DNA from 4 places in the Paenibacillus sp. PvR133 genome. Region 1 is predicted to be linked to each of the others. Evidence: riboswitches for the same ligand, from Rfam matches in the RefSeq annotation. Region 1 holds a riboswitch; each other region holds the start of a gene.
The links. Region 1 has a riboswitch for thiamine pyrophosphate ahead of tenA (thiaminase II). Riboswitches for the same ligand answer to the same signal wherever they lie in the genome.
Positions count from the first base shown of each region.

Region 1 (8,077 bases):
TTCTTTTAGATCAACAGAAGGAAAAATATATGGTTATTTTGTCATAGATAAATAGAAGAATAAAACAGATTCGCACGTCCATACTATGGACAACATGTCATCTTGAGGATTTTGCAAAAATCCGATAAGCGACTTTCAATGAACAAGATATAGATCGAAATGGTTTAGTTCGTCTATATCTTGCACTTCGGAGCGACTGAAATCGAATTTTGTGAAATCCTTACCATATGTAAATGAAGAGAAGGAAGGTCTTTCTATGGAAGCATTTTATGTCAATCGCGATGGGTCATTATCTACTCCATTACGGGGAAAGGATGTGTTGGCAAATCCTCTTTTGAACAAAGGTGTCGCTTTTACAGAAGAAGAACGCAAAGAGCTGGGTTTGGAAGGAATCCTTCCTCCAACCGTCCTTTCATTGGAGAAACAGAGCGTACGGGCATATCAGCAGTTTCTCGCACAACCCACCATGCTGCGTAAAAATGCTTCTCTCAACGACCTTCACAACCGAAATGTCGTACTCTACTACCGGCTGCTAACCGATCATTTGAGTGAAATGCTGCCCGTAGTCTACACGCCGACCGTAGGAACCGCGATTCAAGAATATAGTCACGAGTACAACCGCCCTGGAGGCGTATATTTGTCGATAGATAACCCGAACGGTATTGGACAAGCATTCCATAATTCTGGTTTGAGCGGCCATGATGTGGATCTGATTGTCGTGACAGATTCCGAAAGTATTTTGGGGATTGGTGACTGGGGCGTCGGGGGGATTAACATTGCTATTGGCAAGCTTGCAGTATATACGGCTGCGGCAGGCATTCATCCTGGGCGGGTGCTGCCAATTGTACTGGATGTAGGCACGAATAATGAAAAGCTGCTGAATGATCCACTGTACATCGGAAACCGCCATAAACGAGTTCGCGGAGAAGTCTATAACCAGTTTATTGATACTTTTATCAGCAAAACGTTAGCGCAATTCCCGAAGGCGCTTTTACATTGGGAAGATGTGGGTAGCGTTAATGCGCGCCATATTATAGAAAAATACGGTCAAAGCATACTCACCTTCAACGATGATATACAAGGTACAGGAGCAGTGACCCTGGCTGCGATTCTTTCGGCGGTGGGTGTCACCAAGACTCCGTTGCGTGAACAAAAAATACTTGTTTTCGGCCCAGGGGCTGCAGGGATCGGTAACGCTGATCAAATTCGGGGCGCTATGATCGAGGATGGCCTTTCCGTAGATGATTCATTCAAGTCCTTTTGGGCCTTTGATTATCGCGGGCTGTTAACGGAAGATATGGAAGACGTATTGGAGTATCAGAAACCGTATGTGCGCAAAAAGGATGAAGTCAGCTCATGGACCCGGTCGGGTGACGGCAAAATACCGCTACTGGAGGTCATCCGTCAGGTGAAGCCTACGATATTGATTGGAACTTCCGGTGTAGCAGGTGCCTTTTCTGAAGAGATCATCAAGGAGATGGCAAAGCATGTAGAACGCCCGATCATTATGCCCATGTCCAATCCTACAAACCTTGCAGAAGCAGTACCCGAGGATTTGATCCGGTGGACAGATGGCAGAGCACTGATCGCAACCGGAAGTCCTTTTGAGCCCGTTACCTATAACGATACAAATTTTGAGATTGGACAGGCGAACAATGCCTTTGTTTTTCCGGGACTGGGTCTGGGTGCGATTGTGGTTAAAGCCAAAAGGATTACCCCTGCGATGTTTACAGCGGCAGCAGTTGCTGTTGCCAATGGTGTAGATTCGAATACGCCTGGCGGTGCGCTACTCCCTCATATCCGAAAATTACGCGAAGTTTCGTACGCTGTTGCGATTGCGGTTGCAAAAGCCGCGATTCAGGATCAGGTAGCGCAGGCGCACATTTCAGATGTGGAACAAGCTATACAAGATGCAATGTGGAAACCGAAATATGCCAAGGTCAAAGCAGTGGAAAGTGTAATTCATCACCCTCACTAAGCCCAAAACACCTAACTAGAGGAAATTTAATATTTTGTACACTATGTTTGACATAGCATATGAACGAATGTACAGTAATAGTCAAAAGAATAGAAGTCCACTAGGGGAGCCACTATGGCTGAGACAAGAGCGTATCTTGGACCCTTTGAACCTGATCTAGTTCGTACTAGCGTAGGAAAGTGGAGCCTTCGTATATAAGGTTTCAAGCGTTTTTTGCGTATTGGGCCTATTGTTGAAGCCGCTCCATTTTTCCGGGGCGGCTTTTTAGCGTTGTTCCGGAATTATATTCTTACAGGACTTCTTGCTCTTCAATTTAATGGAGGTGGGGAAATTGAGTTTTACACAAGAACTCCGTCGGCAGGCGGACGGCATTTTTCAAGCGATTTTTGAGCATCCCTTTGTGAGAGGTATTGCTGAAGGAAGTTTGACAAGGGGACAGCTGATTCACTATGTAAAACAGGACTTTGAATATTTGAACGCCTACATGCGGATATACGGCATCGCAATCTCCAAATGCACGAATCGGGAGGACATGGCTGTATTTAATGAACAAATCTCTTTTATTCTCCACAGCGAGGTTCATCCGCATCAAAATTTCTGTGCTGTCGCAGGGGTGAGCTATGAAGAGTTGCAGGGATATCCGCTCGCTCCGTCGGCCCATCACTATATCCGTCACATGCTGACGGTTGCGCATGAGGGCAGCCTGGGCGAGATCTTGGCTGTGCTGCTGCCATGTATGTGGACGTATGCCGAGATTGGTCGCAGGCTGCTGGATGAAGTAAAGCCGGATGAGTCTCATCCGTTCTATGAATGGATGGGCTTCTATGGAGACCAGCTTGATGATACAACACTCAAGTTCCGAGAACGTGTAGATGCTTGGGCAGAAGGCGCAACGGCTGCTGAGCGAGAGCGGATGATTGAGCATTTTATACTGAGCTGCCAGCTGGAATATAAGTTCTGGGACATGGCTTATAACCAGGAAGAATGGCCGGTCCAGATGCAGGCAGCGGTCTTGGAATAGTCAGCCTGGCGATTCGATGCGTGAAGTACGGTTAATGCCCTGTTGAACCACCAACTATAGAGAGGATAATCATTATGAGTACATGGGAAAAAAGTTATTCGGATCTCCTGACGAAGGTACAAAACAGCAAACCTCTCGTTCACAATATGACCAATGTGGTAGTCACTAACTTTACGGCCAACGGCCTGTATGCATTGGGCGCCTCCCCGGTGATGGCCTATGCACCCGAGGAAGTAGCAGACATGGCAAAAATAGCGGGAGCCGTCGTGTTAAACATCGGTACGCTGAACCGCGAACTGGTGGATGCCATGATCATTGCTGGACAATCGGCGAATGCACACGGTGTTCCGGTCCTGCTAGATCCGGTCGGTGCGGGAGCAACGAGCTTTAGAACCGAATCGGCACTGCGAATCCTGAGAGAAGTCAAAATCTCATTGGTGCGGGGCAATGCAGCCGAAGTCGCGCATCTTGTTGGAGAAGCGCGTGAGATTAAAGGCGTAGATGCTGGTGACAGTGCTGACAGCGGAAATGTCGATCTGGCAATTCGGGCTGCTCAAACGCTCAATACAATGGTTGTCATTACTGGAAAAGAGGACGTCATCACCGATGGGGCCGAAGCACGAATGATAAGCGGTGGAGACGCGCTGCTCACGAAGGTAACCGGAGCAGGCTGCCTGCTGACCTCTGTGTTAGGTGCCTTTGCAGCTGTTGAACCCAGCCTGCTGCTCGCAGGTACAGCAGGCTTGGCATTTTACGGTGCAGCAGCTTCCCGAGCCGCAGCACGTACCGCAGAACTGGGGCCCGGCAGCTTCCAGATTGCCTTTCTCGACGAACTCGCCAAACTACATACAGGTTCGCTAGAGGGGCATGTCACTGTCCGTGAAGCCGGAACAACCACAGCAGGTGGTGCGCGATGACAGACGTTCGTGTACCCAGAGCACTGACGATTGCCGGTTCGGACAGTGGCGGCGGGGCCGGGATTCAAGCCGATCTCAAAACCTTTCAGGAGCTTGGCGTGTACGGCATGTCGGCTATTACGGCCGTTACTGTACAGAATACTTTAGGGGTCCACGGCGTATATCCGCTACCACAGGAAGCAACAGCGGAACAGATCGAAGTTGTAGGATTAGACCTTGGAGTGGATGCCCTGAAGACTGGCATGCTGTTTCATGCGGGCATCATCCGTCTTGTGAGCAAGCAGATTCGAAAGTTCGGCTGGAAAAAGGTCGTCGTCGATCCCGTGATGATTGCCAAGGGAGGCGCTGAACTGCTGCAACTGGAAGCGGTGCAGGCTTTGAAGGACGACCTGCTCCCCTTGGCCCTGGTCGTTACACCGAATATCCCGGAGGCGGAAGCCCTGACAGGGATCAGTATCCATACGATGGAGGATCGCCGCGAGGCTGCGAGACATATTAGCAGTATGGGATCAAAATTCGTTGTGATCAAGGGTGGCCACGCTGACGAGAGCGAGAGCAGCGAACAGATTGTGGACCTACTCTTTGACGGAACCGCCTTTACAGAGCTGAGCGGCAAGCGAGTACGGACTGTTCATACACACGGAACAGGATGCACCTTCTCAGCAGCGATTACCGCGGAATTAGGGAAAGGGATGTCTGTACCGGAGGCTATCTCGAATGGCAAAGCCTTCATCCAGGCAGCGATTGAGGAACCTTTGCAGCTTGGACAAGGACATGGACCCACCAATCATTGGGCCTTCCGCCGTCGTCAGGAGATGCTGCTATGAACGGCAGAATGTTGTCAGAGGTGGTGCGCCGCCAGCTACAGATGTACCTGGTGCTTGGAAGCGTGAATTGCCTCGCGGAACCAGGCTGGGTCGTGCAAGAGGCTCTGGCTGGCGGCGCAACCATGGTCCAGTTCCGGGAAAAGGGTCTTGGCGCATTAACGGGCGTTCCTATGTTCGAACTTGCGTGCCAGCTACAGGAACTGTGCCGTCACGCTGGTGTCCCCTTCATCATCAATGACGATGTGGAGCTAGCTCTTGAAATCGACGCCGACGGTGTTCACATCGGTCAAGACGATGAATCCGCCGAATCCGTCCGCGAGCGAATCGGAAATCGAATTTTAGGCGTCTCTGCCCATACCATTGAGGAAGCACGTCGAGCCATCCTGCAAGGTGCTGATTATCTCGGCGTCGGACCCATCTATCCCACCATCTCGAAAGATGATGCCCATGCCGTACAGGGACCGGCAATTTTATATGAGATGCGTAAAGCGGGAATTGATGTGCCGATTGTTGGGATCGGAGGTATTACAGTGGACCGTGTTGAGGAAGTCGCACGTGCAGGTGCAGATGGTGTGGCGGTGATTTCAGCCGTGACACAGTCAGAACAGGTTAGAGGTGCGGTCAAGGAATTAAAGGAAAATATGGTATCATTTCTCAATGATCCGATCTACATGTTTGATAATGATTCAACAGATCATCCAGCTTTTTAGATTGTTCTATTACTTTGGGATGTGTTAAAAATCCATACTTTTTCTGGACCTGGTACAGTTTCTTCCTAGCTCGTTCGACACAAAGTAAAGTCACACCTTGGTTCATCAGCATGATCCCTCCTATATGTCATATTTTATGACAAAAAGACGTTTTTTGGATTTTCGAATGATGCGCCTAACAAAAAAAGAACATCCCAAAAGTTTGCATAAACAAAGATGCCCCTAAATCCACGTTAAAAGAGCCTCCGTTTCCACTAATTAAGTGGAACAGAGGCCCTTTTCATAAAAAGATCCAATGAATACAGAGCATACATGCCAATTCTGACCTAGAGATTAACCTTATTTTGTTGGCTCTCTAATAGTCGCTGAACTCCCCAAACTTGAACTAGTCGGTGAGAATTGTCTTTGTTTCTAGTCGTTTAAGCACCTCCAATTTGTACGTGAGGCGTTATTCTTTGATTTTGGTTATGCGACTGAACAGGCATTGCTAAAATAAACAAGAAGCTAGCTGCGATGACCAGCAGAATCATTTTTTTCAACATTGTCTAACCACACCTTTTCTAATAGTTTGAAATACTCTTCCCTTGTTTCGGGAAGCGCATGTGCTTGGAAATGTGCAAAAAGTCCTGTACAGTTTATGAAATAAGTCTCATTATTTAGTATATGGGCTTTTACCAATGCATATATTAAGTGTTTAAAGCCATCATTGTACATTCCCCGTCTTAAATAGTAATAAGCCAGTTCGTAACCAAACCATGCAAAATAATCCGGCATCACTTGTTGGGTGTACATATCAGTAGATTGTGATAGCAGAGCAAAAGAATTAATCTCCACTTCAAAACGTGAAAGGACATCATTAATATCTATTGCATATCGGTTAGCAGCTATCATAACGTTCAGCAACTTGGATAGCTTTTCATTCTCGGTAGTGATTGATGTGGATGCAATATATTCAACATAATGAGGAAGCACATTCGTATCTCCAGATAGGAGTTTATTTACATAAGTATTACCTTCTGCCCAATGCTTGAACAAGTTGACCCAGTGTTGAGTTTTCTGGTCTGTCTCGATCACCCAATCTAAATCTGCGTAGGCATTTGTAAATTGTAATGCTTGCTGATAATCGCCTTGGGCTTCACAGACACTCGCACACAGTAAATCAGCATAGGTAATGTACACAAACATCGGGCGACTCAGCCTCTGTTCAGACTCCTCCCACTCTCGCTTTTTCTGTTGATGTTTCAAAGAATATTGGATCTCCGCTTTGGCTCTCATTTTTCGAGCAGTTGCATCGAGCTTGTCCCATTCACGCAGAGAACGATACACATTCGCCAAATCTTTTAACGCATCGAGTTGATCTATTTCATTCAGACGTTCGACAAAGGGTTCAAATCGTGTAGCCGCCTTGAGATTTCGGATCTGATTGTTACCCACCTGAATGGTAAACAGACGATACTGACAGATAGCCAAACGTTCAGAATGCTGGTACTTCTCGCCTTCCGCAATCCCTTCGTAGAGCAACAATGCAGCATTGTGCTGACCTTGTGCGAATAATTTTTCTGCTGCATCAAATAACTTTGGGGAATATAGAAGATTGTCCATAATATGTCCCACTACAAGCTGGATAGCATCCAACTTGTCCAGTTCCGCACAGCGAAACAACAACGGCTCAATTCGCCTCCAATCCGGGGAGCGCTCAATGATGTAGTTATCTATGTATAGTTCGTAAAAAAAACCCTCTGGTAGTCCCATAGCCCAAGTGATTCGATCTAGCTGATGTATCGCAACAGGACGATGCTTGGCAATCCAATTATTAAGTGTTCTTTGATGAACACCTGAATGTTCGGCAAATTGTGCCAGCGTCAAATTATTTTCCCCTAAATAATCCTCTAACTTCGCCAAAATCGTAGGTGTATGTCCCAAGTCATAACCACCCTTCATACAAAAAATCCAAATTTTATACTTTCACCTCAAATTATTCACCAATTATTAACATGTGTCAACATTTTTCTTCCATTATTCCTACTATATAAACTTGAATATGGTAATTAATAACCACTAACATGAAGTCCCTTTTGGAATTAGGTGGTCGCTCGTTCTACTAATTTGAATTCCAGATGATGTATCGTTTCATCCATCCCTTCAAGGGCATTGCAAATCATAATGAACGCATTCTCCGCTTGTTTGTCTATCGGGTAATGAATCGTTGTTAAATCAAGCAAATGCGATATTTCGGTGTTATCAAAGCCTACTACTGCAAAATCCCTTGGTACAGAAACACCGAGTCTCCGTGCTTCAGTCAAAAGACCTGCTGCCAAATAATCAGTAGAACAGGCAAAGGCATCCGGTCTATCTGTTTGTTCTCGTTCTGCCCACCAATGAGCTATTTGTTCACCAGCTTCTATTGAATTTAAATCATAAAAATGCGGGAAGGCCTCAGCATCCAAATCATATTTTTCGCAAAAGTCATGATAAGCTCGAATGCGTTCTTTTGTGTTCAACCCCCGCATGTTGCCGTACACATTCACAATTTTCCGATATCCTCGGGCGTACAAATGTTCCAACGCCATCGTATAGCCCTGATACTGATCCATAAATACAGACGGGATTGCCTCAATGTTTAC
Region 1 covers NZ_JAFIBS010000001.1:5,869,141-5,877,217, forward strand. Annotated here, with positions in the region: gene JOE49_RS25640 (NAD-dependent malic enzyme) at 257-1,978, shown strand; TPP riboswitch at 2,071-2,173, shown strand; gene tenA (thiaminase II) at 2,310-2,999, shown strand; gene thiM (hydroxyethylthiazole kinase) at 3,074-3,916, shown strand; gene thiD (bifunctional hydroxymethylpyrimidine kinase/phosphomethylpyrimidine kinase) at 3,913-4,743, shown strand; gene thiE (thiamine phosphate synthase) at 4,740-5,453, shown strand; gene JOE49_RS25665 (aspartyl-phosphate phosphatase Spo0E family protein) at 5,398-5,565, opposite strand; gene JOE49_RS25670 (helix-turn-helix domain-containing protein) at 5,958-7,376, opposite strand; gene JOE49_RS25675 (LacI family DNA-binding transcriptional regulator) at 7,535-8,077, opposite strand, start outside.

Region 2 (8,077 bases), 1.4 Mb from region 1:
GTTTGGTGACCGGGTTGATGAGGGGGGCTCCATTTATTTGAAGGGGCTCGGCAGTCTCGCACGCGAAATCCAGTTGGAGTTGCTGCGAAGAAATAAACTGGACTATCTGTTAAAAAGTCTAAACGTGATCGCACTGGCACCTGTTTTCTTTACGACCCCAATCGAGACATGGGCGAGATCCAGCTTTCCATCCATGGATGAGTTTTATCAGGGAAAATTGGGTTATATAACGAAATTGTCCGTTTATATTGTGATAATCGTATCTTATTTCCTGTTACAGAAACTGCAACAGACCGATGAGACAGGATATCGTGCGGGTAGAGGCCGGAGGGTTTGGGAGCAGAAGCTATACCGTTTTCCCATCATTCGTAATGTGGTGGATTCTTTAATTCCGCGTCAGCATATGTCTTCTTATTTCCAAATAACCCGTCTATTAAAGGAAAGTGGTGCAGATGTTAAGCTGGAGTGGCTCTACATACGCAGAATGGCTCTTTTTATCGTAGGATTGGTGCTCAGCATCAGTACGATATTTTTTTTACATGAAGCTGAGAAAACGCATATCCTTCACGCCCCAGTACAATCAGGTCAAATGTTTGGACGTTTAAGTCCGGTGGAGCAAAAAGAAGCTTCGAAGCAGAGTGAGATTGATCGCAAAATCATGCATTCGCTGAACATGAGGGCGAACAGCACATACGAACAAACGTACATTGTTTTAGAGCATAATGCTAATGGAACTGCTACTCCTGAACAGCTATCCACAAATACTCGGCGTATCCTCCAAAAGCTGAAAGATTGGAATGATGAATACATCAAGTGGTGGGAAGTACTGATTAGTTTGATTGTTGGGTATGTAGCCTATCAAATGCCTATGCTTTTATTATATTTGCAACGAAAAATGCGTCGGTTGGATATGAGGCATGAGGTGTATCAATTTCAAACGGTTATTTCCATTTTACGGGTTATGGAACGAATGTCTGTCGAGGAGATATTGGAGTGGCTGAACAGATTTTCAGTTATATTCAAAAGACCTCTGCAAAAATGTTTGCTTCATTATGAACACGGGCCAGAGGCAGCTCTCGACTTGCTAAAAGAAGAGGCACCTTTGCCGGAATTTCAACGTCTAGTGGACAAGCTCCATTTGTCTTTGGGTAAAATTACGATTCGAGAGGCCTTCGATGATTTGGAATCCTATATGTCCTACTATTTCGAACAAAGAAAACAGGAGTATGAAAAAATAATAGACAGCAAGGCTATCTGGGGAAGGATGATTGGTTTTGCCCCGATGTATGGTCTTATCTTTTTATATTTGGTGATTCCGTTGATCGGTATGAGCTTTGTTCAAATGGATAACTATTATGAGCAAATACAAAAAATTCAGTGAAAAAGTTCTATTATGACTAATACAAAATAACAAGCTAAGGAGAGAAAAATAATGAATAACGCATCAACAGCTTTAAAGGTAGCCGCTGGGATATTTTTGACCATCGCTCTAATTACGATTGTAGTTATACTGTTTATTTCAGCCCAGGAGGCGACTAAAACGGCACAAAACAATTTTGCTGATATCCAGACCGAATTGTCTCAGGCCTCTTTTACGGTATATGACGGCACAACGATTAGCGGTTCCCAGGTGACCAATGCGCTGCGGAAGTTTCAGGGGAAGGACCAATTCGGCATTCAGATTAAAACCGGCAAAAATATGGCAGGCCAGTGGTACGGTAATGCTCTGAACATTAGCCCAGACAGTGAACAGTATGGCGCCGTGAATGGCGGCAGTGATAAGACTGGGAAAATCACGAATACGCTTAATGAGAAAGAGAATGAATACGTAAATCCAAGTGGCAAATTCAAGGCTGAAATCGTCAAGGACAAATCGAACGTTGTCCGTGGATTGTTGTTTACCCAGTCCTAAGCACTACAGTAAAGATAATACTCATAAGGGGGATGAGAGTATGTCTGATCACGCTTCAAGCATGCTGCGGCTTGGTGTGTCAGTTATTCTGTTCATAACCGCATGTGTAACGGCAGCAGACTTGTCCAGCCAGCTGGATGGTGCACTGGAATTAAGATCACAGCAGGAGGAGCATTCTGAAGGGCGAATAGCCCGTACTGCTGGGGTGGGGTTGCCGGAACGGATAAAAGGGACTCAGGTAATGCAGGCAATTCGCATGAACTTACAGGAGGGGATTTCGATTCATGTCGACGGGACAGAGTACGATGCGTATTCTGAACCGTTTGAGCCTGATGTATCGACCTTAGATGCCTCTTCTTTATATTCCATATACCCACAGCGTAATGGGAATGGGGACATAACATCTGTACGTTTTGAGAAATTGGGGGAGGAATGAAGTGGTTCAAACAATATCCAAGCTGCTAGGGGCGCTGATCGCTGTATTGCTTTTGTACATCGTACCCGCAGCTCAAGCTGCTGAACGGCAGGAAAATATATCCGGGTTAAATACATATCATTCAACTGTACGTTTTGTTGATATGGTAAGAACCAAAGGTTACATTACACCGACGATGTATAACGATTTTATGCGTGATCTGGAATTGACAGGCAATATGTACGAAGTTGACTTGGAGCATATGCACAAAAAGTATGTACCGGACTATGCAGATGCCGCGAAGCCAGACAGTTTTCTGGGCAATTATGAAACTGTATATGATGGGTACTATAATCCGCAAATCTTACCTGTACTGTTTCCTGACAATCAGCAGCCAAAATCAGATCAGCCACGTCGGTATACCTTGATGGCCGGGGATTATTTTACGGTCCGGCTACATAATACGAATCGGACTCCTGCGGACTTGTACAAATCATGGCTTCTCGGTGGGGCAGATAGCGGAAAGCCGGCAGTTACAGCTTCTTACGGGGGCATGGTTCTGAATGAAGATTACTGATTTTGCAGTCATATTTATACTTTTGTTTTTGCCCTTTGGTGTAGTTAGTGACTTACGGGTCCAGAATCAGCGTGAAGTGCAGCAGCTAGAAATGAAATATACGTCGGCTCTCCGTATCGCAGTTCAGGATGCAGGGGTTATGCTCTCACAGAATGAACGTCAAGAACGCGAGGCCGGATACGGATCGGATAAGTTTTTTCGTGTAGATAAAGAAGCAGCGCTGCACACGTTCCTGCACACTCTTTTTCTTAATGTAGGCATTGATGGGGATATAGTAGCACAACGTGCATTATTGGATTACATACCAGCCATTGTAATTCTAGATTATGACGGTTATTATGCGTTCACTTCAGAAGCCTATACCGACGAGCATGGACAAGCTGCCATAGGTCCCAAATGGAGCGAAAAAAAGCCATATGCCTATGTTGATTCAGTAGGCAACAGTGTGGGGTTCACCTTGGATAATTATGTGCACGCATATGATGCGCGGAATCACAGGTGGGTGGAGGGCTTTCAAAAGGAACTTCAGGACCAGACCCCTATATCTTTACTGAATAATTCAGAAACTTTTGAGCAAATACGTCGTTCCACCATCGTTCGCAGCGTCCAAGAGGACCTGGCGCGAATTATTAATGTCCATAACGAAAAAGCTGCACGTAACGGCATAACTTATACGTTCACGCTACCGCTCATTCCGCAAGAGGAGTGGTACAACACAGTAGATGATGTGGGTCTGATCGCGTTTATCCAAGGCATTCCGGTCGGAGACAGGTATTACAATAACTATGGATTTGGTGGTGGGAGAGTCGTTAGAAAGCAAGACATTATAGGCGGCATAGAACCAGATACTGGGATGAAATATTTTTATAGAGATTCATGTCCAGCTCCCTTTAAAGCGAGTGAACGTTTTGCGGATGAAAAATCTGCAGCAGCTGCGGGATACTTTGAGTACAAATGTTATAATGGCTTAAAATAATCACCTTCATGGGTGGTTTTTCTTTTTTTAGGCAGATCCATATCAAAAACCTTAAAAATCGCTGTTTTCCATATTCCGATATGGTTGCAGAATGTGCTACAATAAAGCTTTGAAAGAAACGAAATGCATATGAAATAAGAACAGTCGGCAGCGCCGATGACAATAAGGAGCCAAAAACAGCTTATGAGTTTATTGACTGTAGAAAATGTATCTCACAACTTTGGGGACCGCGCATTATTTAAAAATGTTTCCTTTCGATTGCTTGCGGGGGAACGTGTAGGTTTGGTAGGAGCTAATGGTGTTGGTAAATCGACACTCATGAACATTCTCACTGGAAAATTGCTTAAGGATGAGGGTAAAGTGGAATGGACTCCACGTGTACGTTACGGTTATCTGGATCAGCACACCAAGCTGACACCGGGCAAAACGGTACGTGATGTATTAAAAGACGCTTTTCTTCCTTTGTTGGAATTGGAAAAGGAAATGATGCAGATTACTGACAAAATGGGGGATGCTTCTCCTGAAGAGTTGGAAGTGTTGCTGGAACAGATGGGTGAAATTCAGGAGCAACTGGATATGGGGGATTTTTACCTCATTGATGTGAAGGTTGAAGAAATGGCGAATGGACTAGGTCTGTCGGCCATAGGACTGGATCGGGATGTATCTGCACTTAGTGGCGGGCAACGGACAAAGGTGCTTCTTGCTAAGTTGCTGTTGGAAAAACCGAATGTCCTGCTCTTGGATGAGCCTACCAACTATTTGGATGTAGAGCATATTGAATGGCTTACGCGCTATTTGAAGGATTATCCCTATGCTTTTATTCTTATTTCACATGATACTGAGTTTATGAACCAGGTCGTTAATGTTATTTACCATCTTGAATTTGCCAAGATGACCCGTTATTCAGCTAACTATGAAAAGTTTCTTGAAATGGCGGATCTGAACAAAGCTCAGCATATTGATGCTTATGAGAAGCAACAGGACTTTATTAAGAAACAGGAAGATTTTATTCAGCGTAATAAAGCGCGTGCCTCTACATCAGGCCGAGCAAAGAGCCGTGAAAAGCAACTTGATCGGATCGAACGTATAGATAAGCCTGAAGAAGCTGCGAAGCCAACCTTTCAATTCAAAGAAGCACGTGCAAGCGGAAAGACGGTATTTGAGGGTATTGATTTTGAGATTGGTTATACGCATGCCCTTTTGCCTAAAATGTCCATGACGATTGAACGTGGCGAAAAGATTGCTATTGTTGGCTACAACGGTGTCGGTAAATCGACATTGCTCAAAACCATATTGGGAAAAATACCGCCAATCAGTGGAAAAACCTATCAAGGTGATTTTTTGCAGCCCGCTTATTTTGAGCAGGAAGTAAAGGCGGAGAAAATTACACCGATTGACGATGTGTGGAATGAATTCCCACATTTGAACCAGCATGAAGTACGAGCGCATTTGGCGCGTTGCGGTTTAAAGAATGAGCATATCACGCGTCCGCTATCTGCGCTCAGTGGTGGAGAACAGGCTAAAGTCCGTCTTTGCAAACTGTTAATGCGTGAAAGCAACTGGGTACTGTTCGATGAGCCTACCAACCACTTGGATGTTAAAGCTAAGGATGAGCTGAAACGTGCCTTGAAGGAATACAAAGGGACCGTATTGCTTGTATCTCACGAACCGGACTTTTACGAGGATTGGGTAACCAAAACGTGGAATGTGGAAGAGTGGTCAAGTAAAGTTAACTAACATCAACTAAATCCAATTCTGCATATTTCACACGAAGTGGGGTTTGCAGAATTAGGAAAATATGCTAAGCTATCTTTAGCTTATACAATAAAATAGTCACACTAGGGGAGCCGCCCATGCGGCTGAGACGGAATAAATGGATTTCGGACCCTTTGCACCTGATCTGGGTTATGCCAGCGTAGGGAAGTGAGCACCGTACAAACAAGGCAACACCATCTTATTTTTGTTTGTGCGTGGGACGATACACGTATACGGATATCATGGTCCGTTCGATTATTGGACGTTCGTTAAACCACTTCCTTGGGGAAGTGGTTTTTTTGCGTTTCGTTCATTTTAAGTTGTTCGAGCTTCCGTAGACAATTCACATACAATCCCCTTTCATTTCTGCTGGTAGACGTGGCTGACTAAGCTTAGATCCTTTAGTCCAATGTGAGGTGAAGACAAAATCGAATTACACGCAATTTCGATGGAAAAGGGCACTTTTGCACAAGCAGCCCAAGTGGCTGCTGTGATTTGTCCGTATGTTCATTATGTACACGCACGTTTAAAACAGAATGGTGCCTCTGCATTGCTATCTTTGACTCGCAGCATGGTGGAGCAGGGAGTTCCTTTGCAACAAATTGTAGTAAATGATCGTGTGGATGTAGCTTTACTTACTTTGGTTGGAGCCGTCCAGCTACCAGCTAATGGATTACCTGTAGCGGATGTGAAAAGCCTACTTCCAAAGGGTACACGCTGTGGAGTATCTGTGCATTCCTTGAAGGAGGCGCAGACTGCCGAGCGGGTAGGAGCGGACTATGTACTTTATGGTCACATATATGAGACCCATTGTAAGCCCGGTATTGTACCACGGGGTTTAGCTCAGCTTGAACATATTTGCAGGCTGTCGAACATTCCGGTGATCGCGCTGGGCGGCATACAACCGCACCATATCCCGGAGCTTTATAAGGCTGGAGCATGCGGAATTGCGGTGATGTCTGGTATATGGGAGGCTGAGTCGCCCGTTGCAGCTGCGCTGGAATATAGGCGAATGGCAGATCTTGTAGTTCACGACCTGTAGCGAGAAAACGAGAGTAGAGGCAAGCTGAAAGCAGAATGGTTTATGGAGAGGAGACACGGAACAAATGCCAAAGATACACATAGAGGCAAGAGCGATAGGACACGCTGAATGCTTGGTCATAGGTGGAGGTGTCATCGGCAGTTCCATTGCTTATCATGTGGCCAAGGAGGGAAGAAGTACGATCATGCTGGAACGATTGATCCCGGGTGAGGGAGCCTCAGGAGCAGCGGTTGGAATGCTGGCAGCGGAAAGTGAAGAGTTCACCGACTCTGAGCTGGCACGGTTTGCTCGCATAAGTCGAGACGCATTCCCTGAGCTTGTCTGTGATCTGGAGCGTTTGTCAGGTATTTCGGTGGAATTCCGTACAGAAGGATTTGTGACTCCTTTCCGTACGGAAACTGAAGGCCAAAAACGCTGGAAAGCTGCTAAAACGCGAGAGGATGATTGTCCTATCTGGTGGGATGCGAAGGAATTGGCCCGACGAATTCCAGGTTTGGATGAACAAGCGATCGGGGCAATATATCGTTCAAAAGAGACACAAGTGGCTCCTGTCCAGCTTTGCCGTGCTTATGCAGGTGCTGCTGCGGTGCTGGGGGCAACGGTATGGTCTGGTACACAGGCAGAGCAACTGGTCATACAGAATGGTCGAGTTTGCGGTGTTCGAACAGATAGTGGCTTTTTTTCCTGCGATCAGGTCATTATTGCCGGAGGCTTGGATAGCATGAAATTGCTAGCGCAGGTTGGATTTGAATATCCACTTTATCCGGTCAAGGGCGAAGCGGTAGCGGTCTCCTTGAAGGATCACCCGTTAGAATACACCATTTATGCTGATGATATTTACCTCGTGCCTAAACAGAATAACGAGCTTTGGATTGGGGCAACGAGCCTTCCGCATCAATATGACGAAGAGGTGACCGTAGGAGGCTTGGAGGGGTTACTGACACGTGCCTCTGCTTGGCTGCCGCGCGTCCGTGAAGCTTCTTTTATACGCACTTGGGCGGGCTTACGTCCGCAGGCCACATCAGGTCATCCTTTTATAGGCACTGTTCCTGGAGTCGAGGGCGTATATGCTGCTGTCGGGCATTATCGCAACGGTGTCCTGCTGAGCGATGCTACTGGGCGTGCGATGGCAGCTATGCTTAATGGGGCTGGTGCGGCTGAACTTGGGATAAGTAGATTTTCTTCTGAGCTCCTCAAGGAGGAAAGCTTATGAAGCTGACGATTAACGGCCAGAGCCTGACCTTTTCTAATCGAATCACTCATGTGGATCAATTGCTACATGAGCTTGATGTAAAGGTGAAAACCGTAGTGGTAGAGCTGAATCGGCGTATATTGACCCGTGAAGATCATGGTGAAGCAGTACTGAAGGATGGAGATTGCCTAGAGATTGTACATTTTGT
Region 2 covers NZ_JAFIBS010000001.1:4,490,824-4,498,900, reverse strand. Annotated here, with positions in the region: gene JOE49_RS19550 (hypothetical protein) at 1-1,381, shown strand, start outside; gene JOE49_RS19545 (hypothetical protein) at 1,433-1,912, shown strand; gene JOE49_RS19540 (hypothetical protein) at 1,953-2,348, shown strand; gene JOE49_RS19535 (hypothetical protein) at 2,350-2,904, shown strand; gene JOE49_RS19530 (hypothetical protein) at 2,891-3,880, shown strand; gene JOE49_RS19525 (ABC-F family ATP-binding cassette domain-containing protein) at 4,064-5,617, shown strand; TPP riboswitch at 5,711-5,819, shown strand; gene JOE49_RS19520 (thiamine phosphate synthase) at 6,084-6,677, shown strand; gene thiO (glycine oxidase ThiO) at 6,742-7,890, shown strand; gene thiS (sulfur carrier protein ThiS) at 7,887-8,077, shown strand, end outside.
Region 2: another riboswitch for thiamine pyrophosphate. It lies ahead of JOE49_RS19520 (thiamine phosphate synthase); the one in region 1 lies ahead of tenA (thiaminase II).

Region 3 (8,077 bases), 3.5 Mb from region 1:
CAAGGAGAACAGGTGAAGATTAAAAAGTATTTTTATGTACTGCGCCCACTGCTGGCCTGTGGCTGGATTGAACGTTACAACAGCATGCCTCCGATGGAATTCGTAGACTTGCTAGAGGAATTAATTCCGACCGATACAGAACTTTATCAGGTGATCGGGCATTTGCTACAACGTAAAAAAGCGGGCGAGGAACTGGATATGGAGCCACGGCTTTCGGTGGTGAATGATTTTATCCAGCAGCAAATTGCTTATTTTGAACAAAAGGCGCCCTTGCTTCAGCATGTGGAGAGTGGACGGGATCAGCAGTTGGATGATTTGTTCCGCACTGCGGTGAATGAAGTATGGAAAGCATAAGCTGGGAAGGAGAAGTGGAGTATGCACATCACGCTAAAAGCAACTGGAACCCATGCAGGGATGATTTCGCATTTGCTTGCTAAGAATCCTTACAATACGTATGATCGCACGGAAAAAGGCGCACGTGTACGCATGGTGTACACTGTTTTTACCGAGGAAGAGGCTGAGATCGTCATTCAGGCTTCGCCAGATTCGATTGATTTGGTCAAAAACAGTCCGGACAGCTATGACATTACACAATATATTAATGACCGGGAGTTTGTAACTAGCAGCTTATTTTGCACCTATATTCGTGGCTCGCTTGGCACAGCCCTGAACGGCAAACCCAAGGAAGACTATGCAGGATGGGTGACGCACCCTTTTGCGCTGGAGTTATCGTTTGGGCCCGTTGCTTCGGATTTACCGGATTCTGTGGTGGAGGGGCTATTCGCTCCGCTGGGCTATCAAGTGGCCATAGAACGAGGGGAAGCGGATTATTCTTTTCAGCTGAAAAATCGAAGCACCGTCAGATATGTCACGTTAAGTGGCCACCAGACGGTACAGTATGCGCTGCGTCAGTTATTGCTGTTGATTCCGGTGCTGGATAATTATAAGCATTACTATATTAGTGAAGAAGAGTTCGACAAGCTGAGACGTTACGGTGAGGGCTGGCTGCCAGAGCATCCACTACGCGAGCTGATCATTCGACGCACGCTTCGTTTTACCAATCTGATTGAGCAATTTGAGCAATCTGAGCAATCTGCTTCTGCTTCTGCTGAAACAACAGGTACAAAAAAACACATTGAAAAGGATACTGTCCAAGCTCAAAAGGATAAGCACGAACAGGTTCAACAGCCAGAACAGCCACAGGAGGAAGGGAAGCAGCAGCCTACTGTACGGCTGAATGAACTGCGATATCAAGCCATTATGGACGTGATTCGCAAGCTGCCTCGCAGACAGAAAATCGTAGATTTTGGTTCAGGGGAAGGGAAGCTATCGGCTCGGATGGCCCGAATGACGGGCATTGAAGAAATTTGGGCGGTGGAGCCGTCTGCGTATGCACAGGTGAGAGCCATGGAGCGTTTTGCCAAGCTGGAAAGGCATACCGACGCGATCATTCCTACACCCATGATGGGCTCACTCTTTTATTATGATGAACAATTGCGGGGCAAAGATGTGATGATCCTATGTGAGGTCATTGAGCATGTGGACGAGCATCGTCTGAACCGGGTGATGAAGACGATTGTGACGGAGTATCAGCCGGGCGTGCTGATCGTGACGACTCCCAATCGTGAATATAATGAAGTGTATCGTATAAATCAGCAAGAGCTACGGCATGGCGATCACCGTTTTGAATGGAGTAGAAGCGAGTTTCAGGAACGATGTGAGCAGTGGATTGCGGAAGCTCCTTATTCGGTAGCGCTGAAGGGGATCGGAGAAGAGGTCGAAGGCTTTGGACAACCGACCCAAATGGCTATATTTACGTGCAGAAAGGAGCAGAAGGAAGCATGAGCAATTCATCCAAACGTACGATTCATTTACCGCATGCTGGACTGGTTGTGTTGGTGGGGGCCTCCAACAGTGGCAAAACCACATTATTGGACAGGCTGGTGAGCGAAGGGATTCTACTGGAGACAGAAGTGGTATCCTCGGATCATTTTCGCAAGCTGGTCGGAGATACGGAATTTATAGACTGGAGTGGACTTCCAAGGCTGGAATCGGACGTACTGTTCTATGAGTATCAGCAAATGTCAGCCAAGGCGTTTGAGGCGATGGATACGATTCTGGCCATGCGCTGTCGCTTGAATAAGCTGACGGTTGTGGATGCCACCCATTTGTATGCTGAGGATCGCCAGAAATATGTACAGCTGGCAGCCAAGGCGCATGTTCCTGTTATGGCCTTGGTACTGGATGTACCCGAAGCTGTGCTGCTGGAACGTGATTTAGGCAGGGAGCATCCGCGTGGCCGCCAACGGGTCAAACAGCAGGCACAGCTGTTAAAGCGGAACCTGCGTGGTATCCGTGAGGAAGGCTTTAACGCTTGCTATGTTCTTAAGGATGTAGAAGAAATGAACTTTGTTCGCCGTGTGCAGCCACTGTTTCATGAGATTGGCTCAGGTATTGACATCATTGGTGATATCCATGGGTGCTACCGTGAGATGCTGGAAGTGATAGAGCAGCTAGGATATACGGAAGATACGGAAGGACTATACCATCATCCAGATGGTAGAAGACTAGTATCTGTCGGGGATGTGATGAGCCGTGGCCCAGAATCGTTACAAGCGGTGCAGTTCTGGAAAAAGCACGTGGATGCCGGACTAGCGTATATGATTGACAGCAATCATGGCTGGAAAATCGGCCGTTACCTCGATGGGAGAAAGGTGACTCTCAGTCATGGCGATGAACGATTTGCAGAGGAACTGGCCCAATATGAACAAAAAGCGGGCAAGACAGCGGCGGAACAGCTTAGAAGCGAGTTGAGAGATTTTCTGCTACATGCACCCTCTCATCTTATTTTTGGCAGAAATGGATTGCGACACGTGGTTGTGGCTCATGCCGGGATTAAGGATCATTTTATTGGCAAACAATCGGCACGTATTTCTGATTATTGCCGCTATGGAGATACGGAGGGGCAGGATGCGAACGGAAAACCGATCCGCAAGGATTGGTTCGTAGACCATGAATCGGGAGAAATAGTAGTATGGGGACATGATCCGAGACCGCAGCCTACCCTTGTGAACCAGACGGTGAATATTGATCAGGGTGTGGTATTTGGCGGTATGCTGACCGCTTATCGTTATCCGGAAAAGGAATTTGTTAGCGTTCCGGCACATGAGAATTATGCGAATGATCCCGATAGCCCACTTGTCCGGTGGCAGAGAAAACGGTTTTCCCCGCCGAATTTACGCAAGCTAATCGCTGGTTACAGTGTGCTGACGGAATCGTATGGCGAAGTGCGCGTACAAGGAGAATGGATCAAATCCGCTATAGATGCCGTGTCACATGTGACTGTACCCATGGAGGAGCTGGTGTATATTCCACCGACGATGAGTCCTGCTCCAGCGGTGTCTGCAGAGGAAGGATATCTGGAGCATCCACGTGAGGCGCTGGCTTATTATCGCGGGCAAGGAGTACAAACGATGGTGGCCGAGAAAAAACATATGGGTAGCCGGGCTATTTTGCTATTATTCAAAAACGAACAGGCCGCTGTTCAATATGTAGGCTACCCGACATTGGGCACGATCTATAGTCGGAGTGGGAGAGCTTTCTTTGAACAAAGCCTTGGGAAGCAAGTGATGGTGAAGCTGAATGTGGATCTACGGACTGCTGGATATTTTGAACGGAACCAGACGGATTTTGTATTGCTGGATGCGGAAATTGTACCGTGGAATCTCAAGGCTCGGGAACTGATTGCTGCACAGTATGCGCATGTGGGGGAGGCAGCTCTATTGGATCGCAGTAAGCTGGTAGACAAGCTGAAGCAGGCGAAGGTTGCAGGTCGAGAGGTTGGAGACTGGTTGGAGGAAATGGAACAGAAGTACGCGAATGCCGTAACGTTTCAAGAGGCTTTTCAAAAATATTGCTGGGATGTGGACGGTCTGGATGAAATTCGTATTGCACCGTTCCATACACTGGCACACAGCGGAAAGACTTTTTTCGACCATTCTCATATTTGGCATATGGAGCAAAACCGGGAGCTGGCTGGGCTGTCTTCCCTGTTTATGGAGACAGAGTACCGCGTTATCACGGACGAAGCAAGCGAGGAAGAGGTCATTCGCTGGTGGAACGAGATGACAGAGGATGGTCATGAAGGGATTGTGATCAAGCCGGAACGCTTTTTGATGAAAAATCGGGACAAGATGATTCAGCCTGCAATCAAGGTGAGAGGCCGGAAGTATTTGCACATCATTTACGGTATGGATTATCTTGCCCCTGAGAATTTAAAGCGTCTGAAGCAGCGTCGAACGAACAAAAAGGAGCGTCATGCCCTGATGGAAGGAGCGCTTGGTATGGAAGGCGTGGAACGTTTTGTCCGCAAGGATACGGTAGATCGTATTCATGAATGCGTCCTTGCCGCGCTATCTCTGGAATCGGAGCCGATTGATCCGAGATTGTAGTTTGCGAAGGAGGGAATGAGATGGAAAGGGGTACACCGTTAATTGATATTGGCGTGAACTTGATGCACCGTTCGTTTCATGCGGATCGGGAACAGGTGGTAGAGAGAGCCGCAGCTGTAGGGATTTCACCCCTGATTATTACCGGGACCAGTGTCCGCAGCAGTCGGGAGGCTTCTCAGTATGCAGCACGTTATCCGGGCAAGCTGTATGCGACAGCTGGCGTGCATCCCCATGATGCCAAAGACTGCAGCGCAGAGACGGTTCAGCAGCTCCGTCAGCTGGCGAGTCAGCCGCAGGTCGTATCCATAGGGGAATGCGGATTGGACTATAACCGAGATTTTTCGCCGCGTGATGTGCAGCGCCGATGGTTTGGGGAGCAAATCCAACTGGCGGGTGAGCTGAATATGCCGTTATTTTTGCATGAACGAGATGCACATGAGGATTTTGCCGCTATGCTGCGGGAGTATCAAGGGCTTGTCGATAAAGCAGTGGTGCATTGTTTTACAGGCACGGAACAAGAATTGCATACGTATGTAGAGATGGGACTGTATATCGGGATCACCGGCTGGATTTGCGACGAACGGCGTGGCAAACATCTGCGTGAACTGGTCAGAGATATTCCCTTGGACCGTCTGATGATTGAAACGGATGCTCCATTTTTGACCCCGCGTAATTTGCCCGTGAAGCCCAAAGAAGGGCGTAATGAGTCGATGTATCTCGCTCACATTGCTGCTACGATAGCCGAATGTACAGGCCGAAGCATGATGGAGATCGAAATCGCCACGACGGAGACAGCCAAACGTTTCTTCGGATTATAGGATTGTCAAAGCCATAGATGTGGTATATATTATAGTGAATTAAAAAAGCATTGTCGGGAGCTTGAGAAAGTCAGGCTGAGAGGGTGGCCCTTGCCACTGACCGTGAAATCTGATCTGGGTAATGCCAGCGTAGAGAAACCAAGAACACTATACAGGAATGCCGCTTGTTTCGCGGTTGTCGATAGATACAATGTATGTCCTAGCATTTTACCTTGACCCTGACTTTGGCTTGGTATCAGTGTAGTAGCTTAGACTACTGGTTATATAAGGCATATCGACGAATGATGTTTTGTATGGTGCTTCACCTTTTACTGCGCATAAAGCTTGCCTGGAGATTCAGCTCCAGACAAGCTTTTTTTTTATGGCCAAGAGGCCAATTATAAGGATAAGGGGAGCATGCAATAATGAATACTGCTGTAAGAGCGTCCAAAGGGTTGAAGCTGACTGATATTTTGGTCACGATTGTGATCGCTGTTGTGTTCGGGTTAGTCTACAAAATATGGGGACCTGCCTATGATTTGATGAAACCATTCGGTCTACACGCCGAGCAACTGATGTATGGCATGTGGTTTATGGCAGGCACGTTTGCTTATCTCATCATTCGCAAGCCGGGTGTTGCAATTTTGGCAGAGGTGGCAGCGGCAACGGTCAGTGCTTTTTTGGGAAGCGAATGGGGGATGTCCACCTTGTACTATGGCCTGCTGCAAGGCTTGGGAGCGGAGCTGTTTTTTGCGGCTTTTCTGTATCGGAACGCAAACCTGTGGGTTGCTTCGCTAGCTGCGGCCGGGGCGGCTGTCGCTTCTCTCATTTTAGACTTCAGCTACGGGTATATTGATCAGCTTTCGACCTGGAACTATGTTTTGTTTATTGGTTTTCGCATGATTGGCAGCATTGTGATTGCCGGGGTATTCGCGTTCTATCTGGCTAGGGCATTGGAGGTAACCGGAGTCACGCGAAGTTTGAGACCCGCAACGGAACAAGATTATAAGGGGCTGGATTGATGAGCCAGGCAACCGAAGATGTGGTGGCTTCGATCACCCGTCTTCGGTTGAAATTCCCCGGTGAGCAGGAGCTGCTTTTTCACAATATGTCTTTGTCTGTCCGCAAGGGGGAAAAGCTGCTGTTGCTGGGACCGAGTGGATGCGGTAAATCAACGCTGCTCCAAGTGTTAAGCGGTCTGATTCCACGCACGATAGAAGTGCCTATGAAATGCGATGCTGCTGTAATCCCAAGTGTCTCAGGTATTGTATTTCAAGATCCTGATACGCAGTTTTGTATGTCATATGCAGACGAGGAACTGGCTTTTGTGTTGGAAAATAATCAGGTTCCTCGTGAGCAGATGCGATCCCGTATTCGCGAGCTGCTGATACAGGTTGGTCTATCAACGGATGATATACACATGCCCATTGGCAGCATGTCACAGGGAATGAAACAGCGGCTGGCGATTGCGTCTGTGCTGGCTATGGAGCCAGAAGTGCTTTTTCTGGATGAGCCCACGGCTTTGTTGGACGAGGAAGGCACTACACAGGTGTGGGATACCATTCGAAACATTTCGGTAGACCAGACACTGGTGATCGTGGAGCATAAAATTAATGAAATTGTCCATGATGTGGACCGGATTGTGGTGCTTTCTGCTCAAGGGGAGATCATTGCGGATGGAAGGGCGGAAGAAGTATTTCATGGGCAGCGGCAGGCATTGTCCGAGTATGGCGTGTGGTACCCGGGAGTATGGAGTGAATCGTCTTCGCCGCGTTGGAGTGAATCAGTGACACAGCAGAATGGTACGGGGAATGGTACAGGGATTGATTTGCTGGAGCTGGAACATTTTAGTGGCCTCCGCGGTTTAAGTTCAGTGATTTATGTGGAGCATGCGCAGGTGAAGCCTGGCGACTGGATTGGCGTGGTCGGTGAAAACGGGGCTGGCAAAAGCTCACTGCTGTTCTCCATGATGCGCTTACTTCGCACACAGGGACGTTATAGCGTGCGCGGAATTGAGGCAGGCAGTACGGAACAACTGGCAGAGCGTATCGGGTTCGCGTTTCAAAATCCCGAGCTGCAATTCGTAGCACACACCGTACGAAAGGAACTAGAGTATTCGTTACCTAAGAGCTTGTTCACCGTTGAACAGTGTCGGGAACGGGTCGATCGGATGCTCGTACAGTTCGGACTGGAGCGGCTGGACGAGCGTCATCCGTATCAGCTTTCATTAGGCCAAAAAAGGCGGTTGAGTATTGCTACGGCTATGATCCGTGAGCCGGAAGTGCTGCTGCTGGATGAACCGACTTTTGGGCAGGATGCGCGTAATACCTTTGTCATGCTGGATATGTTGGAGCAGCTGAGAGCGGCAGGCACGGCCATTGTGATGGTCACGCATGACCCAGAAATTGTCCATCGATATTGTACCGATATATGGCGGATTCAGAAAGGGGAACTACAGTATGAACCTGTCCTTTCCCCATCATAAAACATGGCTGCATCGTGTGAATCCGGGCCTAAAGCTCGTTATGTTTTCCATACTGTTTGTGGTCGTTATAGTCATTCATGATCCGAATGTCATGTTTAATGTTGCGTGTGCTATGCTGCTGCTGCTTGTCTGGTCAGGCCATCCATGGAAGCGGCTGCTGCTGTATGGATCTCCCTTTATATTGGTGTTTATTTCAACCTCAACGGGCATGATGATGTTCGGCAAAGGGGTGACGACCTGGTGGACATGGGGCCTGATCCATATAACGCAGGAAAGCTTTTATCGGGGTATGCATCTGGGCTTTCGTGCGCTGAGTATGGCTGCGGTAGGGTTGCTGTTTGGTT
Region 3 covers NZ_JAFIBS010000001.1:2,321,959-2,330,035, forward strand. Annotated here, with positions in the region: gene JOE49_RS10375 (nucleotidyltransferase domain-containing protein) at 1-354, shown strand, start outside; gene JOE49_RS10380 (3' terminal RNA ribose 2'-O-methyltransferase Hen1) at 376-1,845, shown strand; gene JOE49_RS10385 (polynucleotide kinase-phosphatase) at 1,842-4,451, shown strand; gene JOE49_RS10390 (TatD family hydrolase) at 4,472-5,269, shown strand; TPP riboswitch at 5,314-5,423, shown strand; gene JOE49_RS10395 (ECF transporter S component) at 5,674-6,270, shown strand; gene JOE49_RS10400 (ABC transporter ATP-binding protein) at 6,270-7,733, shown strand; gene JOE49_RS10405 (energy-coupling factor transporter transmembrane component T family protein) at 7,708-8,077, shown strand, end outside.
Region 3: another riboswitch for thiamine pyrophosphate. It lies ahead of JOE49_RS10395 (ECF transporter S component); the one in region 1 lies ahead of tenA (thiaminase II).

Region 4 (8,077 bases), 3.7 Mb from region 1:
CTGGATGCATACGTACCCAGTATATTCGCTGTCTCATCAGGAATATGTCTATGAACTCCCTTAATCCGGTCACATCTGTTACATAAAACAATGAATACCCATGGAAAACGAAAAAGAAGCCCAGCTACGGCACGGGTTAAGTGTCCATAGGCAGGCTTCTTCCAGACGAAGAATAGAATACAGTTCTTCGAAAAATTTACTTCGTAGTCGTTTGTTTGTGGGCATCAGCGATGGTTTTCTTGTCCTCCAGCTCCTGTACACTGCTTAGAAACGTCGATACCCGTCGCAAATATTCACGAGGGTGCTCTCTGAAAATAAGCTCATGTATCCCGTTTTTAACAATCCATACACTGGAAAGCGGGTTGGTTTGATTGGCAGCGAGCTTTTCCGCAATAGGATAAGGAGCTTTTTCATCCTGTGTACCATGCACAAACATGATCGGGAACGGATAGTTTTCCTTTTTAACTTCCTGATATGGAATTTGATGCAAGCTGGTTCCGTTCAAGACTGGAAACAGCAACTCCAGAATTTCCAAAGACGGATGTCTTGGCAGATTAATTTGATTGTGAATGTTATGGTACAGCGTATCTGGCTCCAGCAGGAAGGTGCTGTCCAAAATCATTGCGTCCACATCCTTGGTTTGCAAGCCCGCCTGAAGAGCGGTTCCTGCCCCCATGGAAAAGCCCCATACGATAATCTCCGACGAGCCGCGTTGCTTCGCAAGCTGAATTGCTCCGAGGAGCTGTTGGGATTCTGCTTTGCCTCCGGTTGCGACTGCTTTGCTGTTTTGTGACGCGAATCCATAATCGAACATGACCACATTAAAGTTCAAACTGTGGGCATAATGCGCCAAATCATACATGGGAATCCAGCTTTCTTCGCGGTTAGCCCCATAGCCATGACTGAAAATAATCGTTTTCCGCGATTGGTCCGCCGGGATATACCAGCCTTGTACCATGCGGCTACCATCCTTGGCAGGGAAGCTGACTTCCTCATAAGGCATGCTTTTAGCCTGCATCGGATTAGAGTACAGTGGTGCAACGGTGGGATTCGTAAGTACCCATGCGATGTAAGCATGCAAGGCAATAAAACAAAACAACAGAAAAAAGACGACCGACAGCAGCAGAGCAATCACAACGTGCTTGAACCGCAGCAGACGGGGATTAAAGAGTGGGGTGGACGGCTCCTGAACAGCGGTCTGTAGCTGAGCGTTGCGCTGGGATGTCGAAATCATGTAAGAGCCTCCTTATATAAAATTGATCTTCGTTTCATAGAATTTAGGTATAATTCCACTTGAAAATAGTAGTGTAGATCCGTATAGATACCTATTATCGTATGATGGGGATTATCCAAAGTCAACGCCTGAACCGGAAAAGTAAAAATGATGCAAAGAATTGTCGATGTTTGTTCTCGTTCTGTAATATGGTTGTCACAAAAACATCGGTTTACAGTAGCCGCGACTATTCTATATAATTTATGTAACCATGTTTCATAGTGTGAAACGAATATGGATACAAGAGGAGCGCTTCACGATGGAAGACCGTAAATTAACCGTTCGCGCTGTAGAGCGTGCACTTGATATATTGCTGTGTTTTACCGCAGATTCGGATCTTGGCCTGACGGAGATTGCCTCCAAAATTGGTCTACATAAAAGCACGGTTCATCGGCTGCTGACTACGTTAGAGGATCGGGGCTTTGTCGTTCGGAATGCCGAAACGGAAAAATATCGACTTGGCTTCCGCATTTGGGAGCTATCCACGCATTTGTCCCAAAGCGACGAGCCGGCGGTGTTGTTACAGCCTGCAATGGAAGGACTACGTGATCGTCTGGGCGAGACGGTCAGCTTGTACTTACGGGACGGCAGCATGCGTATTCGCATACAAGCCGTGCAGAGCAATCAGGCGATCCGCAGGGTTGCGCCTGTAGGTGCGCGTATGCCGCTGGCTGTAGGGGCCTCCAGCAAGGTGCTGGCAGCCTTTATGCCGCCGCAAGAGCTGGAAGCCCTGCTAAGCGGGGATGAATGGCCGTCCTCAGTAGACCCGGAGGTCTATAAAGCCCAGCTGCAGGACATTCGCGAGACGGGCTATGCGACCAGCTATGAAGAACGGGAGCCAGGGGCTGCTGCTGTGGCTGCCCCAATTGTAAACCGGAAGGGACAGGTCACTGCGGCTTTATCTGTATCCGGTCCGGTCAGTCGGCTTGCACCCGAGACGCTACATGACTTTGCTCCGATTTTGATTGAAGCGGCGAAGGAAATGGGACTTATGCTTCCGTAACAAGAATGAGCACAGTTGAAGCAAGCAAAGTGATTTGATGGGGAGCGTCTCCTTAGTAAAGGGAACCTAGAAGGGTTGCCAAAGCCATAAATTTAAAGTAGTCTGGTAAGGATGGCGGGATATCTGTTATAGCCGCCTCATGTGAATAGAAGTATCACAGTTACTGGGGGAGCCTGTAATGCCGGGCTGAGATGGAATCGTGCAAGATTCCGGACCCTTTGCACCTGATCTGGATCATACCAGCGTAGGGAAGTAATCGGCCATTGAAATGTATACGCGGCTGCTGTCTACAGTGGCGCATTGGAATAGGATTATTCCACATGCGTACTGTCTGGATAGCTGCCTCGTTAGATTAGCCGGTTCCCTAGGGAACCGGCTTTTTTGCATAGATCAGCGCCACCCTGGGAATGGTTCCGGATCGGTGTGTCATTTCATCGAAACGGGAGGAATGGACAATGAAGCCGACAGAAGTAGAAGGAACAAAAGGAACAGAATTGAAATCAACAGAAGTAAGATTGGTAGGAACAAAAGAAGTTGAGGTAGAGAAGACAAACGGGGAGCAAGCCAGAGGGGTAACGCCCTTTCCGGGGAGCCGTAAGGTATATATTCAAGGCTCACGGCCGGACATTGCCGTGCCAGAGCGCGAAATTGCTCTTCATCCTACACATACGCCGCAGGGCACGGAGCATCATGAGCCATTGCGTGTGTACGATACGAGCGGTCCCATGACCGACGAAGCCTATCAGGTCGATATCCGTCAGGGCCTGCCTCCATTACGGCGAGCTTGGGCCCTGGAACGGGGCGATGTGGAGGCTTACGAGGGACGCGCCGTCAAGCCGGAGGATAATGGACTGAAACCTGGCTCCAAACGGGAGACAGTGGAATTTCCCGGCGTGACCAACCGTCCGCTTCGTGCTTCGCTAGGACGTGTAGTGACGCAAATGCATTATGCGCGGCAAGGGATCATTACGCCCGAAATGGAATTTGCGGCGATCCGCGAAGGGGTGGAGCCTGAGTTTGTACGGCAGGAGTTGGCGGCTGGACGAGCCATTTTGCCTTCGAATATCAATCACCCGGAAAGTGAGCCAATGGTCATTGGGCGTCATTTTCACGTGAAGATCAATGCGAACATTGGTAATTCTGCGGTTACCTCCTCCATCGAGGAGGAAGTGGAAAAAATGACCTGGGCTGTGCGTTGGGGCTCGGATACAGTTATGGACCTGTCCACAGGCCGTAATATCCATACAACACGTGAATGGATCATTCGGAATTCTCCTGTACCGATTGGGACTGTACCGCTGTATCAGGCACTTGAAAAGGTGAACGGCGAAGCAGAAGCGCTGACGTGGGAGCTGTATCGCGATACGCTGATTGAGCAGGCGGAGCAGGGCGTGGACTATTTTACAATTCATGCGGGTGTATTGCTGAGGTATATACCGATGACGGCGAATAGAATGACGGGAATTGTATCCCGTGGTGGGTCGATCATGGCAGCCTGGTGCCTTGCGCACCATCAGGAGAATTTTTTGTATACGCATTTTGAAGAAATCTGCGAAATTATGAAAGCCTATGATGTGGCCTTTTCTCTCGGGGATGGTCTACGTCCGGGTAGCATCTATGATGCGAATGATGAAGCACAGTTTGCAGAGCTGGAAACGTTGGGCGAGCTAACGCAAATCGCCTGGAAGCATGATGTTCAGGTCATGATTGAAGGGCCAGGACATGTCCCTATGCATAAAATTAAAGAGAATGTGGATTTACAAATGGAGATTTGTAAGGAAGCTCCTTTCTATACCTTGGGACCGCTCACGACGGATATTGCCCCCGGATATGATCATATTACCTCAGCCATCGGGGCGGCGATGATCGGTTGGTTCGGGACGTCCATGCTGTGTTATGTTACGCCTAAGGAGCATTTGGGTCTGCCCAATAAGGATGATGTCCGTGAGGGTGTCATTACCTACAAAATTGCGGCACATGCTGCCGATCTGGCGAAAGGTCATCCACGGGCGCAGCAGCGGGATGATGCTTTGTCCAAGGCACGCTTTGAGTTCCGCTGGCGGGACCAGTTCAATCTGTCGCTTGATCCCGAGCGGGCCTTGTCCTACCATGATGAGACGCTACCGGCAGAGGGCGCCAAGGAAGCACATTTTTGCTCGATGTGCGGCCCCAAATTTTGTAGTATGCGTATCACTCAGGACATTCGCGCCTATGCAGCGGATAAGGGGCTGAACACTCAAGAAGCAGTAGCTGCCGGGATGCGTGAGAAGGCAGAGCAGTATCGGGATGGAGGTCAGTAAAACGAACGTGGGAGTTTAGGCAAATGAATTAAAAAAGCCGTGGTTCTCTACAGTCGATGTAGGAAACTACGGCTTTTTAGCTTATGTAAAGCGGATCATGCAACCGGATAAACGGCGCCTTATTTTTTACCCATTTTTTCATTCAAAATGTCCTGAAAGCTGAGCTTCTTCTCCGAGCTATCTTCTTTCTTCTGCATACTCACCGCGTTGGCACGTTGGTATTGGTGGTGAAAGGGCATCAGGGTGTGGACGGTTAAGTTCATTGTATTCATGTAGGTCATTCCTCCAATTCCATATTGTCAAATTCAGATTGAGTTGCTTAGGACGTCTGTATAGGACTATTTGTATGTACTTGATGTCGTGATGCTATGTAGGTTGCTTGGTAATGTTTCAATCATTATACCCACATTTTTTCAAAGTAAAACGCTTTTGACATAAAACAGGAAGATGGTCATATGTGTCCAAAATGTTGATTAGGAGGATGGTCGTTTTAGAGGAAAATGTGCCTAGGTCTAAAACAAGGGCTAGAGGCCCGTTTTCTTAGTTTAGTAGTCGGGATTGTGTTATTTTGTCGAAAAACCTTGTAAAAGGAGAATTTTGCGGAATCCAAGTCAGGATTGAGGCAGTCTGGTGGCGAATTAAAGTGTCAAAGTTGTATTGACTTTATGTTTGGTAGTAGATACCATGAACTGGTTGTCAGCGTATTTTGACAACAAGAGTCAGCCAATCCATCTGGCGATTCATCCTTTGAAATGTTAGAGAAAGGATTAGAGCATATATGAAAAAAAGTATTGCAGACATCGCATTTATTATTCTGGGTGCGTTTTTTTTCGCGCTAGCTGTTAATCTGTTTGTGATCCCGAATGAGTTTGGTGAGGGGGGCGTTACAGGGGTTACGATCATTTTGTACTACCTGTTTCAGTGGTCTCCCTCGATCGTCAATCTGGTGATCAATGGCTTGCTGTTGATTGTCGGATATAAATTTTTGGACAAGAGAACGACCCTGTACACTATAATTGCGGTCGCTTTTAACTCGCTGTTTCTACATTTAACGGTCAACTGGCGGATTGATTCGCATGAGCCGACGATTAATGCTGTATTTGCCGGAGTTTTGGTGGGGGTCGGCATTGGCTTAATTGTACGGGTAGGCGGCACTACGGCGGGAACGGTCATTTTAGCCCGAATTGCCAACAAGTATCTGGATTGGAATATCAGCTATGGCCTGCTGTTTTTTGATTTGATTGTCGCGTTCTCTTCCTATTTTATTATTGGTCCAGAAAAATTGATGCTAACTATCGTTATTTTGTACGTTGGTACGAAGGTGATGGACTTCATGATCGAAGGACTAAACCCTAAAAAAGCGGTCATGATCATTTCGGAGCACCAAGATAAAATTGCCGAGATGGTTATCACGAAAATGGATCGTGGAGTTACCGTCCTGTCAGGCCACGGATATTACACTAAAAATCCAAAAGAAGTGCTGTATATCGTCATTAGTAAACAAGAGGTATCAGCGCTTAAAAAGATAGTGAAAGCCATCGACACAGCAGCATTTATCACCATTCATGACGTGCGGGATGTGTTCGGAGAGGGCTTTTTGGATATTTCGAAGTAACTCGCGTGCGAAGGTAAGGTTATAAGAGAACGTGGCTAGAAGTCGGTCCTGAGGGATCGACTTTTTTTGTTTTATATAAATAAGATGAACTTGAAAAATGAACATCAAAACGGAGTAGGCGGAATAGTGCTGTACAAGCGAAGCACCATCCGACTGCGCAGTGGCGCTATAGGTAACTCTTAAGTTCGGTTTATATAAATAAAAAAATACCCCCGATTGCAGCTTTATCTGCAAAACGGGGGTTCTTCACATATGAAGTTCATAAACTTAGCTTTCGATCATTTGACGCAATACGGTTTGCAGAATACCACCGTTGTGGTAGTAGTCGATATCGACAGTGCTGTCCAGACGGGCAATTACCGGGAATTCGAACTTCGTACCATCCTCGCGTTTAGCCACAACCGTAAGCTCTTGACCAGGCTTCACGTCATTGTCGATGCCAAGAATGTCAAACGTTTCACGACCGTTCAGACCCAAGCTGGACCAGCCATAGCCTTCCTGGAATTGCAGAGGCAGTACACCCATGCCGACCAGGTTACTGCGGTGAATCCGCTCGAAGCTTTCGGCAATGACAGCCTTAACACCCAGCAAAAGCGTACCTTTGGCCGCCCAGTCACGGGAACTGCCTGTGCCGTATTCCTTACCAGCAATGACGATCAGGTTCTGATCGGCTGCCTGATATTTCATGGACGCATCATAGATGGACATTTCCTCATCCGTTGGCAAGTATTTGGTCACGCCGCCCTCGGTGCCTGGAGCCACATTGTTGCGGATACGGATGTTGGCGAATGTACCGCGCATCATGACCTCGTGGTTACCGCGACGGGAGCCGTAGGAGTTGAAGTCCTTGCGTTCCACGCCATGCTCCTTCAAGTACAGTCCTGCCGGGCTGGAAGGGGCAATGTTGCCTGCTGGTGAGATATGGTCCGTTGTGACCGAATCATTCAACAGGGCAAGCACACGGGCATTACGGATTTCCTTGATATCCTGCACGCCATCCTGAAGTTTTTCAAAGAATGGTGGATTTTGAATATAAGTTGATTTTTCATCCCATTCATATAGTTCGCCTTCAGGAACCGGAATGGAGTTCCATTTTTCGTTAGCAGTAAATACATTAGCATATTTACGACGGAACATATCCGGGCTGAGAGACAGGCTGATGGCTTCCTTGATCTCCTCGGAGGTTGGCCAGATATCTTTCAAGTAGACAGGCTGATTGTCCTGATCGTAACCGAGCGGATCATTCACCAAATCAATGTTCACTGTGCCTGCCAGCGCATAAGCGACAACCAGTGGCGGTGAGCCGAGATAATTGGCTTTGACCTGCGCATGCACACGACCTTCAAAGTTCCGGTTGCCGGAAATGACTGCTCCAACCGTCAAATCATTGTCTGTGATGGCTTGACTCACTTCGTCAGGAAGTGGGCCGGAGTTACCGATACAGGTTGCGCAGCCGTAACCTGCCACATGGAAGCCGAGGGCTTCGAGCGGTCCGATTAATCCGGCTTTTTGTAGGTACTCCGTCACGACGAGGGAGCCTGGTGTCAAGCTTGTTTTAACATAGCCCGGCTTTTTGAGCCCGCGCTGCACTGCTTTTTTGGCCAGCAAGCCCGCACCGAGCATAACGCTTGGATTGGAGGTATTCGTGCAGCTTGTGATAGCTGCAATAACGACTGCTCCTGTACCCAACTCGCTGGTGGAGCCGTCCGGATGGGTCAGCGGAATCTTCTGTGCGATTTTTTCATCGCTCAGTCCATAGCCGCCCTTGTCCACCGGGGTACGGATAATGCCTTCAAACGTTTCTTTCATGCGGCTAAGCTCAACACGGTCCTGCGGACGTTTGGGTCCCGCGAGACTCGGTACAACCGAAGCCAGATCCAGCTCAA
Region 4 covers NZ_JAFIBS010000001.1:2,132,434-2,140,510, forward strand. Annotated here, with positions in the region: gene JOE49_RS09500 (alpha/beta hydrolase) at 197-1,234, opposite strand; gene JOE49_RS09505 (IclR family transcriptional regulator) at 1,533-2,276, shown strand; TPP riboswitch at 2,432-2,544, shown strand; gene thiC (phosphomethylpyrimidine synthase ThiC) at 2,732-4,576, shown strand; gene JOE49_RS09515 (hypothetical protein) at 4,696-4,848, opposite strand; gene JOE49_RS09520 (YitT family protein) at 5,355-6,191, shown strand; gene acnA (aconitate hydratase AcnA) at 6,459-8,077, opposite strand, start outside.
Region 4: another riboswitch for thiamine pyrophosphate. It lies ahead of thiC (phosphomethylpyrimidine synthase ThiC); the one in region 1 lies ahead of tenA (thiaminase II).